Regions from separate parts of the Xanthomonas vesicatoria ATCC 35937 genome, predicted to be linked through region 2. Evidence: predicted binding sites of a transcription regulator. Region 2 holds the regulator's gene; the other holds the start of a gene.
What was found. The regulator FliA, encoded in region 2, starts transcription of late flagellar genes. The targets are predictions, from matches to a motif close to TAAAGTTTNNCNNNCNNNGGCCGATAA.
Positions count from the first base shown of each region.

Region 1 (5,477 bases), 2.0 Mb from region 2:
CGGGCTGTGGTGGCTGACGTGAATGATGGTGCCGTCCTGCACATTGGTGCGCGCACCGATCTGCACATGATTGACGTCGCCGCGGATCACCGTGCCCGGCCACACCGAGACATCGTCGCCCAGGCTCACCTTGCCGATGATGGTGCAGGCCGGGTCGACATAGACGCGGTCGCCCAGCTGTGGGGTGTGGTCCAGAAACGGGCGAATCGGGGTCACGGCACTCTCCGGCAAGTCAGCGTGCCGCCAACTGCGGACACGGGTGGATGATACCTGTGCGGTGCATGTTGCTGCGGCGGTGCTGCGCGATGGGTGCAGGTGGCATAGATGCGCGCTGTGGATGCGTTGGAGGCAGCGCGTTTCGATGCGTGTGGGCGAGCTATGGTGTCGCGCATGTGAGCCGGAGTTTCGACGTCACGCACGGTGTTGTTGCATGCGCATGCTGTCTCTCCCGCGCTATGACAGACGGGCAGCGCGTTCGTAAATCACGAGGCGTGCAGGTGCGGAACAGCTGACAAAACGCGTGCGCGACCGACAGGCGGGCGCGTCCGTCCGGTCATCGGAATCGGCATGGGCTACTCGTAGTCCCCCGATTCTGAGTGCGCAGTCCATTGCCATCTGGCGGTTGCTCGCCAGAATGTGTCAGCTGCCATGAGCCGAAAGATCCTTGTTGCCGTGACATTCGCCGATGAAGTGCCTTATGCAAGGTGGCGCGACATTCCGAACAAGCGCCGCACACTCGCGTTAAGCGCGATCTCAAACAGCTAAGCGGTTAACGATGCGGCCAACAACGCTGCAGCGCGACGGATCTGATCACCAGTCGCGCTTCATTGCTTGAGGCGCAGCCGCCAACGCAGACGCCACATCCGAACGCAGCGCTGCACAAGCGAAGTCCATCAGGCTTGCATCCGATAAGCGCACAGCACTGCGGTAATCGGCCTTGAACGGCACCTGTCACTGGCCTAGCGTGCATGCTGCTGCCACCCACCGGTCGCGGCTGCCGCGTGCACAAGATCTGCAAGGTTGCGCGGACGTGGCCTCCCCTGTCGCAGGCCCGATGCAAGAGCCCCAACGCGACGCCACCCCAGCTCTCTCACAGGACACGCCAATGCTCCAGAGCACGCCAACACCCACGCACTTCGCCTTGGAGCGGATGACGCCATTCCAGTGGAGGGCCGTGGCGGTGTGCGTGCTGCTGACGATGCTCGACGGCTTCGACGTGATGGCAATGGCGTTCACCGCCCCGCACGTGTCGGCCGACTGGCAACTGTCGGGCAAGCTGCTGGGGGTGCTGTTCAGTGCCGGGCTGGTCGGCATGGCAGTGGGCTCGCTGTTGCTGGCGCCGTTGGCAGACCGCATCGGCCGGCGTGCGCTGATCCTGGTGTGTCTGGCCATCCTGACCGTGGGCATGGGCGCATCCGCACTGGCCGGCAACGCCTGGCAGCTGGGCGCGCTACGGGCGTTCACCGGGATCGGGATCGGCGGCATGCTGGCCTGCGTGGCGGTGACCGCTGCCGAATATTCCACAGCTCGGTGGCGCAGTACGGCAACGGTGCTGCAGGCCACCGGCTACCCGGTGGGGGCGACAATCGGGGGCGCGATCGCAGCGCTGCTGTTACAGCATTGGTCCTGGCCATCGGTGTTCTGGCTGGGCGCGCTTGGCGCGCTGCTCTGCGTGCCGTTGGTGCTGGCCTGTTTGCCCGAGTCGCTGGAATTTCTGATTGCCCGCCGGCCGGCCGGCGCACATGCGCGTTTCAATGCGGTGTTGGCACGCATGGGGATGCCGCCGCATCCCCAGTTGCCGTTGCCACCGGCGCAAGCCGCCGGGCAGGCGCAGGGTTATGCGGCTCTGTTCGTCGGTCCCATGCGGCGGCCATCGCTGCTGATCGCGCTGGCATTTTTCCTGCTGATGTTCGGGTTCTATTTTGTGCTCAGCTGGACACCCAAACTGCTAGTGACGACCGGCCTGTCGGCAGCCCAGGGCGTCACCGGCGGGGTGCTTCTGAATCTGGGCGGCATCGTCGGCGGCACGGTGTTCAGTTGGCTGGCCCTGCGCGGCCGCTTGTCGCCGCTGACAGCCGGCGCGCTGGTCATGATGGCAGTGGCGATGGTCGCGTTCGGGCTGAGCAGTACGGTGTTGCACTGGGCATTCGCCACCGCGCTGCTGACCGGCGCGGCCATGAGCGCTGCGATGGGCGGGCTGTATGCAGTGGCGCCGGTGGTCTTCACGGCGGCGGTGCGCTCCACCGGTATGGGCTGGGCGATTGGTGTGGGGCGATTTGGCGCGATTGTGTCGCCGCTATGCGCCGGGGTCCTGCTGGATGCTGGGTGGTCGCCGGCCATGTTGTATCTGGCCTGCAGCGTGCCGTTGCTGTTCGCTGCCGCCGCGGTGGTGGCGATGCGCCTGCCGGATCGCTGAACTGCTCAGCCTGCAGGTCAAAACCGCGCCGACCAAGCAGCCGAGCTTTGCGCCGGCTAGCCAAAGAAATCGCAACGCCTGCCGATAACTTCGAAGACCGCCAAGCCCGTGGCGGACTCTTCCGTGGACATCGTGCAGACCAGCGCCGGCATGCTCAGAACCATCGACTCCGACCAACTCCGCCCTGGCATGTATGTCTGCAAGCTGCTGGGCGCCTGGGTGCACCATCCGTTTTGGAAGACATCGTTTCTGGTCGATTCCGACGATGTGGACAAGATCCATGGCAGCCGGATCGAGCAGCTGGTGATCGACACCGCACGCGGGCTGGATGTGGATGCGGGTACAACCGTCGACCAGCAGGACGCCGGCGATGCGCCGCCGCAACCGCCGCCGGAGCCGGAGCCGGAACCTGCTCCCACCGCGCGCAGTACCCGCACCGGCAGCGTCACCGCTCAGGTCGGTATCGAGGCCGAAGTGGTACGTGCGCGGCGTATCTTCGAAGACGGTCGTGACACCGTGGAAGCGATGTTTCGTGACGTGCGGCTGGGCCGCACCGTCGACACCGAGGCCGCCATGCCATTGGTGGAAGCGATCAACGATTCGGTGCTGCGTCATCCGCAGGCCTTGATCAGCGTGGCGCGGCTGAAGACCGCAGACGACTACACCTATCTGCATTCGATGGCCGTGGCCGGGCTGATGAGCGGGCTGGCACGGCAGCTCGGTTTGCCCGACGGCCAGGTCGTGGAAGCGGCGATGGGGGGGCTGCTGCATGACATGGGCAAGGCGGTAACGCCGCTGGACATTCTCAACAAGCCCGGACGCCTGACCGACGATGAGATGGACGTGATGCGTCAGCATCCGCTGGATGGACATCGCCTGTTGGTGGCCGGCGGCGTACAGAACGCGGTGGTCCTGGAAATTGCGCTGCATCATCACGAAAAGATGGATGGCAGCGGGTATCCGAGCCGTCTGGTCGGCGAAGAGATCTCGCTGATGTCGCGCATGGGCGCGGTATGTGATGTCTACGATGCCATCAGCTCGGACCGGCCCTACAAGCGCGGCTGGGACCCGGCCGAATCGCTCAAGCAGATGGCGTCCTGGAAGGGGCACTTCGACCCGACGATCTTTCAGGCGTTCGTGCGCCGGCTGGGTATCTATCCGGTGGGCTCGCTGGTGCGCCTGGAATCGCAGAAGCTGGCGGTGGTGATCGAGCAAAGCCCGGATGCGCTGCTCAAGCCGAAGGTGCGCGTGTTCTACTCGGCCAAGCTGCGCAGCCACGTGCTGGTGCAGGACATCGACCTGTCGCGGCCCGACTGCCAGGACCGCATCGCGCAGATGGAAAGCCCGACCGACTGGGGCTTCCGCGATCTAGAGAAGCTCTGGCTGCCATAAGCGCGCTGCGCACTGCAGCGTTGCCGGGCGTTGCATGCGCGAGGTGCAGTCGCGTGCATCAACTGCCCCACGCTGCTGCGGCTTTCTGGGTGACGCCGGCAGCGACCTCCATGCTGCCGGACAGCGTAGACACCCGCAAAGAACGATGGCCCTGGCGCCTGGGCGGCGTCCGCCTGCCGTACCGCCTGGCTGGCACCCGTGCGGGCTAGCGAGCACGACCATGCTGCGCTGCAGCTTGGCAATGTAGTTATGAGCCATAACTATTACGGAACGCAATCACTTGCCGACCGGATCTCATGTCCAAGCCGTGCCTGGATCATCGCCGCCCATCGCACAGCGCAGCGTCGTACCGCTGCCCGGCGCGCGCGTGGAAAGGCGGTGCGGCGGCGGCACGCACATGCGCACAGTCATCGCACTTGCCGGCAGCCTGCATGTGCACATTGCCGGGCCTGGCCGCGTCTACAATGCGCTGCACGCCGGGGATCGGCGTTGCGGACCGGGCGCATGGCGCGTCCCGCTCCGCCCGCTGCCTTTGTCGCGAGAACCGTCATGCCCGCTACTGCCACTGCTGCACCGTTGCCCGACGCCATCACTGCGGTGGACCAGGCGCGCCTGCTGCGATTGCTGGGCTACCGCATTACCCGCACCGAGCTGCTGGTGCGCCGGATGTTTCAGGAATGCGTTGCCGCCTTCGATCTGAAGCCGGTCGACTTCTCGTTGCTGATGCTGGTGGATGGCAATCCGGGCATCAACCAGCGCCAGATCGGCGACGTGCTGCATGTCTCACCGCCGAACCTGGCCATCGTGGTGGCGCGGCTGGTCAAGCGCCGTCTGCTGCGGCAGGTGCGCGGGCGGCAGGACCGGCGCATGCAGCATCTGTCGTTGACGCCGGCCGGCGTCACCCTGCTGACCGATGCCGAAGCCGAAGTGCTGCGCATGGAACAGCAGCTCAGTGCGGTGCTCGGCACCAGCGAAGCGCCGCTGCTGCGCGCGCTCGATCGCCTGGATCGGCTCGACACGCTGTAAGCCCCCTGCGCCGGCCCTCTGCCGGCCTTACCAACGTCTTGATGGCACGTGCCGTACGCAGCGCGGGGATCGCCCCTGCCTGATCGCGTGCCAGGTGGCATGCCCGCTGTTTCCTTCCAACGCTGGAGATGTGCGCAGTGATTCGACCCTCGGTGGTGCGTGGCGTGGCTGGACGGACGGCGTGGCGGGTGCGTGCAGCCCTGGGCATCGTTGGGCTGCTTGCGAGCGGGGCAGCGCTTGGGCAGGGCGTGCCGCAGAGCATGACGTTGAGCAACGGCCTGAACACCGGTGGGACAAGTTTTCTGGATGGCTTTACCCGCACCACGCCCGGCTGGGCGGTGGTCACCTATCTGCGCCAGACCTCGCTGGATGCAGTCAAGGACGCACGTGGCGACGATGTGCCGGTGTTCGACAATCCGCGCATCGACTCGACACTGCTGCTGACCCAGGGTCGCGTACGTCACGCCCTATAAGCTGTTCGGTGGCGCGCTCGGCATCAATACGCTGCTGCCGCTGGTCAATCTGGATGCCTCGTTCGGCCGCAACAGCATCGCCAACTTGCGCGACAACGGCGCCGGGGTGGGCGACCTGACCTTCGGCCCGTATCTGCAGATGCTGCCGGTGATGCGCGACGGGCGGCCGG
Region 1 covers NZ_CP018725.1:3,341,190-3,346,666, forward strand. Annotated here, with positions in the region: gene BJD12_RS14465 (gamma carbonic anhydrase family protein) at 1-216, opposite strand, end outside; gene BJD12_RS14470 (MFS transporter) at 1,106-2,416, shown strand; gene BJD12_RS14475 (HD-GYP domain-containing protein) at 2,567-3,808, shown strand; gene BJD12_RS14480 (MarR family winged helix-turn-helix transcriptional regulator) at 4,358-4,834, shown strand; partial or broken gene BJD12_RS14490 (SphA family protein) at 4,963-5,477, shown strand, end outside.
Region 1: the regulator FliA is predicted to act here: its motif matches at 2,478-2,504, upstream of BJD12_RS14475 (HD-GYP domain-containing protein).

Region 2 (5,477 bases):
ACACACCCACATTCATCGCGCACCCGTCCGGCGTCCGGCGGGTCCCGTTCCTGGAGGCACGTGGCATGAAGATCAAACGCTTTGTTGCCCCGGACATGCGCACCGCATTCCGCATGGTGCGCGAGGAACACGGCCCGGATGCCGTGATCCTGTCCAACCGTCGTACCGCCGAAGGCATCGAGATCGTCGCCGCCAGCAACTACGACGAAGAACTCGTGCAGCGTGCACTGGAAACCGCACGCTCCGATGCGCCGGTCACCCACACCGCTCCGCAGCAGGCACCCGTGCAGCAGGCTCCGGCACAGCCGGCGCAGGCCGCTGCCCGCCCTGCCGCACCGGTACACGCCCCGCTCAAGCCGGCCGCCGATGCGGGCATGAGCCACCGTCAGCGCGTTGCCAGCGCCGCCGAAGAAATGATCGCCGCCATGGCCCTGCGTCAGCCGGCCAGCGTGCCGCGCCAGGCCCCGGTCGCCACCCCGATCCGCAGCGCGGCGCCGATGCCGGCCGTGCAGGATCTGGCTGCGCCGGTCGTACAGCGCCAGGAACACGCGCTGTCGGCGGTCCCGGAACAGCTGTTCGCCGACTTTTTGACCACCGCTCCGGCGCAGCGCCCGGCCGTGCAGGCCGCGCCGGCCCAGGCGCCGACCCCGGTCGTGGCCGCAGCGGTGGGCGCGCCCGCCTACGCCGCCCAGGACCAGGACGACGACGCCTTCGCCGACGAGGCCGACTTCGACCTGGACGACGCGCTGCCGCAGATCCTGCCGCCGGCCGCGCTGCCGCCGATCGTGGTCGCCCCGCCGGCCCCCGCCGCGCTGGCCGCAGTGCCGGTGGCCGCCGCGCCGATCCCGCAGAACGACGAAGAACTCAAGCAGCTGCGCGGCGAGCTGGCGCTGATGCGCCAGATGATCGAGCGCGAAATGAACCGCCTCACCGACGAGCGCCTGCGTGGCTCTCCGGTGCGTGCACAGGCCCTGGAACTGATGGACGACTACGGCTTCGACGCCGGCCTGACCCGCGATGTCGCCATGCAGATCCCGGCCGATACCGAATTGCACCGTGGCCGCGGGCTGATGCTGGGCCTGCTGTCCAAGCGCCTGCCGGTCGCCCCGGTCGACCCGCTGGAACGCGGCGGCGTGATCGCCCTGGTCGGCCCGACCGGTGCCGGCAAGACCACCACCATCGCCAAGCTGGCGCAGCGCTTCGCCGCCCAGCACGCCCCGCGCGACGTGGCGCTGGTCACCACCGACACCCTGCGCGTCGGCGGCCGCGAGCAGCTGCACAGCTATGGCCGCCAGCTCGGTATCGCCGTGCACGAGGCCGACAGTGCCGAAAGCCTGCTCGAACTGCTGGACCGCCTGCGCGACTACAAGCTGGTGCTGATCGACACCGCCGGCATGGGCCAGCGCGATCGCGCCCTGGCTGCCCAGCTGAACTGGCTGCGCGCCGCCCAGCAGGTCACCTCGCTGCTGGTGCTGCCCGCCAACTCCCATTTCGCCGATCTCGACGAGGTCGTGCGCCGCTTCGCCCACGCCAAACCCCAAGGCGTGGTGCTGACCAAACTCGACGAGACCGGCCGCTTCGGCAGCGCCTTGTCGGTGGTGGTCGACCACCAACTGCCCATCACCTGGGTGACTGACGGACAGCGGGTCCCCGACGACCTGCACCGCGCCAATGCCGCCAGTCTCGTTCTTCGTCTTGAAGATTTACGGCGCGCTGCCGATAAGCCCTGTACTCCGGAGCACAACCATGCAGTCGCGTGAATACGCAAAGCTGACCAACGCCTTCCCCCTGTCGGCGACCCGTCCCGAGCCTTTGGGCCCGGTGCGCACCATTGCCGTGACCGGTGGCAAGGGCGGCGTGGGCAAGACCAACATCTCCGCCAACCTGGCCGTGGCGCTTGCCGACATGGGCAAACGCACGCTGCTGCTGGACGCCGACCTTGGTCTGGCCAACCTGGATGTGGTCCTGGGCCTGTCGCCCAAGTACACCCTGGCCGACCTGATCGCCGGCCGCTGCACGCTCGATGAAGTCATCATCGAAGGTCCCGGCGGCGTGCTGGTAGTGCCGGCCGCGTCCGGTCGCCGTCACATGGCCGAATTGGCCCCAGCCCAGCACATCGGCCTGGTCAATGTGTTCTCCGAACTGGAACGCGACCTGGACGTGATGGTCATCGACACCGCCGCCGGCATCACCGACAGCGTGCTGACCTTCTGCCAGGCCGCGCAGGACACGGTGGTGGTGGTCTGCGACGAGCCGGCCTCGATCACCGACGCCTACGCGCTGATCAAGGTGCTCTCCCGCGAACGCGGCGTGGACCGCCTGCAGATCATCGCCAACATGGTGCGCGACCCCAACGAAGGCCGCCTGCTGTACGACAAGCTCTCGCGCGTCTGCGAAAAGTTCCTCGGCGATGTGTCGCTGAACTACCTCGGCCACGTGCCGCAGGACGACTGGTTGCGCCTGTCGGTGCAGCGTCAGCAACCCGTCATCAAGGCCTACCCGTCAAGCCCATCGGCGCAGGCCATTGCAGAAATCGCACGCCGTACCTCGCGCTGGCAGGCCCCCACCGTGCCGCGCGGCAACGTCGAGTTCTTTGTCGAACGCATCATTCAACGGGGAGTGGCCGCATGAGCACTGCTACCGCAACCACGGCCAGCGCGCAGTACCGCGCCGTGCAGCGCAACAACGCCAACGACGTGGTGACCCAGCACGCCGACCTGGTCCGCCGCATCGCCCACCATCTGGCGGCGCGTCTGCCGGCCAGCGTGGAAGTGGACGACCTGATCCAGGCCGGCATGATCGGCCTGATCGAAGCCTCGCGCAGTTACGACTCCGACCAGGGCGCCTCGTTCGAAACCTATGCCTCGATCCGTATCCGCGGCTCGATGATCGACGAGATCCGCCGTGGCGACTGGGTACCGCGCTCGGTGCACCGCCGTGCCCGCGACGCTGCCGCCGCAGTACGCAAGATCGAGCAGAACACCGGCCGCGCCGCCGCCGCCACCGAAGTGGCCGCAGCCATGGAAATGCCGCTGCCCGATTACCTGCGGCTGATGGAAGACGCCGCACGCGGCCAGGTGCTGAGCCTGGAATCGCGCATCGAAGATCACGGCGAGCTGGATACCACCGCCAAAGGTGGCCCCAACCCGCAGCAGATGATGGAGCGTGGCGAATTCGGCCGCGAGCTGGGCAAGGCCATCGGCCAGCTGCCCGAGCGCGAGCAGCTGGTGCTGTCGCTGTACTACGAACAGGAATTGAACCTGAAGGAAATCGGCGCCGTGCTGGGTGTCAGCGAGTCGCGCGTCTGCCAGATCCATGGCCAGGCCGTGGTGCGTTTGCGCGGCCGCCTCAAAGTCTTCGAACTGGCTGATGCCGGTGTCGAAATCGACGACTAATTTTTTCGCGTAATTTTTAGCGTTAGGAGCTTGATGTGAATAAGAACATGCGGATCCTGATCGTGGACGACTTCTCGACGATGCGACGTATCGTCAAGAATCTGTTGGCGGATCTCGGCTTCACCAATACCGCAGAGGCCGAAGACGGCAACAGCGCGCTGGCCGCGTTGCGTGCGGGCCCGTTCGATTTCGTGGTGACGGACTGGAACATGCCCGGCATGACCGGCATCGACCTGCTGCGCAACATCCGCGCCGACGCCAAGCTCAAGCACCTGCCGGTGATGATGGTGACCGCCGAAGCCAAGCGCGAGCAGATCATCGAAGCGGCGCAGTGTGGCGTGAACGGCTACATCATCAAGCCGTTCACCGCGCAGACGCTGGAAGAAAAGCTGGGCAAGGTGTTCGAACGTCTGGCGGCGACCGCCTGATGGACGCCACCATCGATACCAATGCAGAACGCGCCGCGCTGATCGACCGCCTGCAGGGCGCGCTCGATGCGTTGGAAAGCGGCGACGAAATTGCCTGGCGCCGTGAGGTGGATCATCTCGCCGCCTTGCGCACCCGTCCGATGATGCAGGGCCTGAGCCGGCTCGCGCGCGAACTGGGCCAGGCGCTGGGCGAGTTGCCCACCGTGCCTGAGGAAGCCGGCGAACTGGACGATGCCTGCTCGCGCCTGGATCACGTGGTGGAAATGACCGAAAAGGCCAGCCATCGCACGCTGGATCTGGTCGAAGAGTGCCGCGTGCTGGCCAACCAGCTGCGCGAAGGCGGCCTCAATCAGGACCAGGGCGCGCTGATGGACAAGATGCGCCACAACCTGACCGAGCTGTCGCTGGCGCAGAGCTACCAGGATCTCAGCGGGCAGATCATCCGGCGTGTGGCCGGGATCGTGCGCCGCGTGCATGAAGGCTTCGGTGCGCTGGGCCTGCCGCCCAAGAGCAGCGAGCCGAAGAAAGACGACGGCGGTCTTGCCGGTCCTGCAGTCAAGGGCCTGGACCGTCATGCGGTGTCGCAGGACGACGCCGACGATTTGCTGTCCGGATTGGGGTTGTAACCATGAGTGCTGTTCCAGACGATATTGCTGCCGATTTCATCGTCGAGGCCCAGGAAATCCTGGATCGCCTCGGCGAACAGCTGGTGTCGCTGGAACAGGCGCCAGACGAAGCCGACCAGCTCAACGCGGTGTTCCGCGGCTTCCACACGCTCAAGGGCGGCGCCGGCTTTCTGGCGATCAAACCCATGGTGGAACTGTGCCACGCCGCTGAAGAAACCCTCGGCATGGCACGCTCGGGCCAGGCGGTGCTGCAGGCGCATCATTTCGATGCCGCGCAGCAATCGCTGGACTATCTGCAGGCCATGCTGGATGCGATGGGTTCGGGCGAACCCGTGCCGCATGCACCGGCGTCGCTGATCGCGCAGTTCGACGCCAAGAGCGGCCCGCCAGCGGTCAAGGCCGCGCCCAAGGCAGCCGCTGCTGCGCCAGTGCACGACGACGGCCATGCTGCGCCGGCACCGGGCGCCAAGGCCGCACCGAAAGGTGCCGCCAAAGGCGGTGCCGAAGCCGAGCAGACCGTGCGCGTGGACACCAAGCGCCTGGACGCCATCGTCAACCTGATCGGCGAACTGGTGCTCTCGCGCAATCGTCTGAAGACCTTGCGTACCCGTCTGCGCGATGAAGAACTCGACCGCGCGGTCAGCACGCTGGACATCGCCACCGCCCGCCTGCAGACCGCAGTCATGCGCACCCGCATGCAGCCGGTGAGCAAGGTGTTCGCGCGCTTCCCCAAGGTGGCCCGCGACGTTGCGCGCACGCTGTCCAAGGAAGTGGAGCTGGAACTGATCGGTGCCGAAACCGAGCTCGATCGTAATCTGGTCGAAGCCCTGGCCGACCCGCTGGTGCACCTGGTGCGCAACGCCATCGACCATGGCATCGAATCGCCGGCCCTGCGCGAAGCCACCGGCAAACCGCGTAGTGGCCACGTGCGCCTGTCCGCGCAGCAGGAAGGCGACTACGTCAGCATCGAAATCCAGGACGATGGCGCCGGCATCGACCCGGAGCGGCTGCGCGAAATCGCGCGCGGC
Region 2 covers NZ_CP018725.1:259,053-264,529, reverse strand. Annotated here, with positions in the region: gene flhF (flagellar biosynthesis GTPase FlhF) at 66-1,760, shown strand; gene BJD12_RS01075 (MinD/ParA family protein) at 1,747-2,631, shown strand; gene BJD12_RS01070 (RNA polymerase sigma factor FliA) at 2,628-3,395, shown strand; gene cheY (chemotaxis response regulator CheY) at 3,431-3,823, shown strand; gene BJD12_RS01060 (protein phosphatase CheZ) at 3,823-4,449, shown strand; gene BJD12_RS01055 (chemotaxis protein CheA) at 4,452-5,477, shown strand, end outside.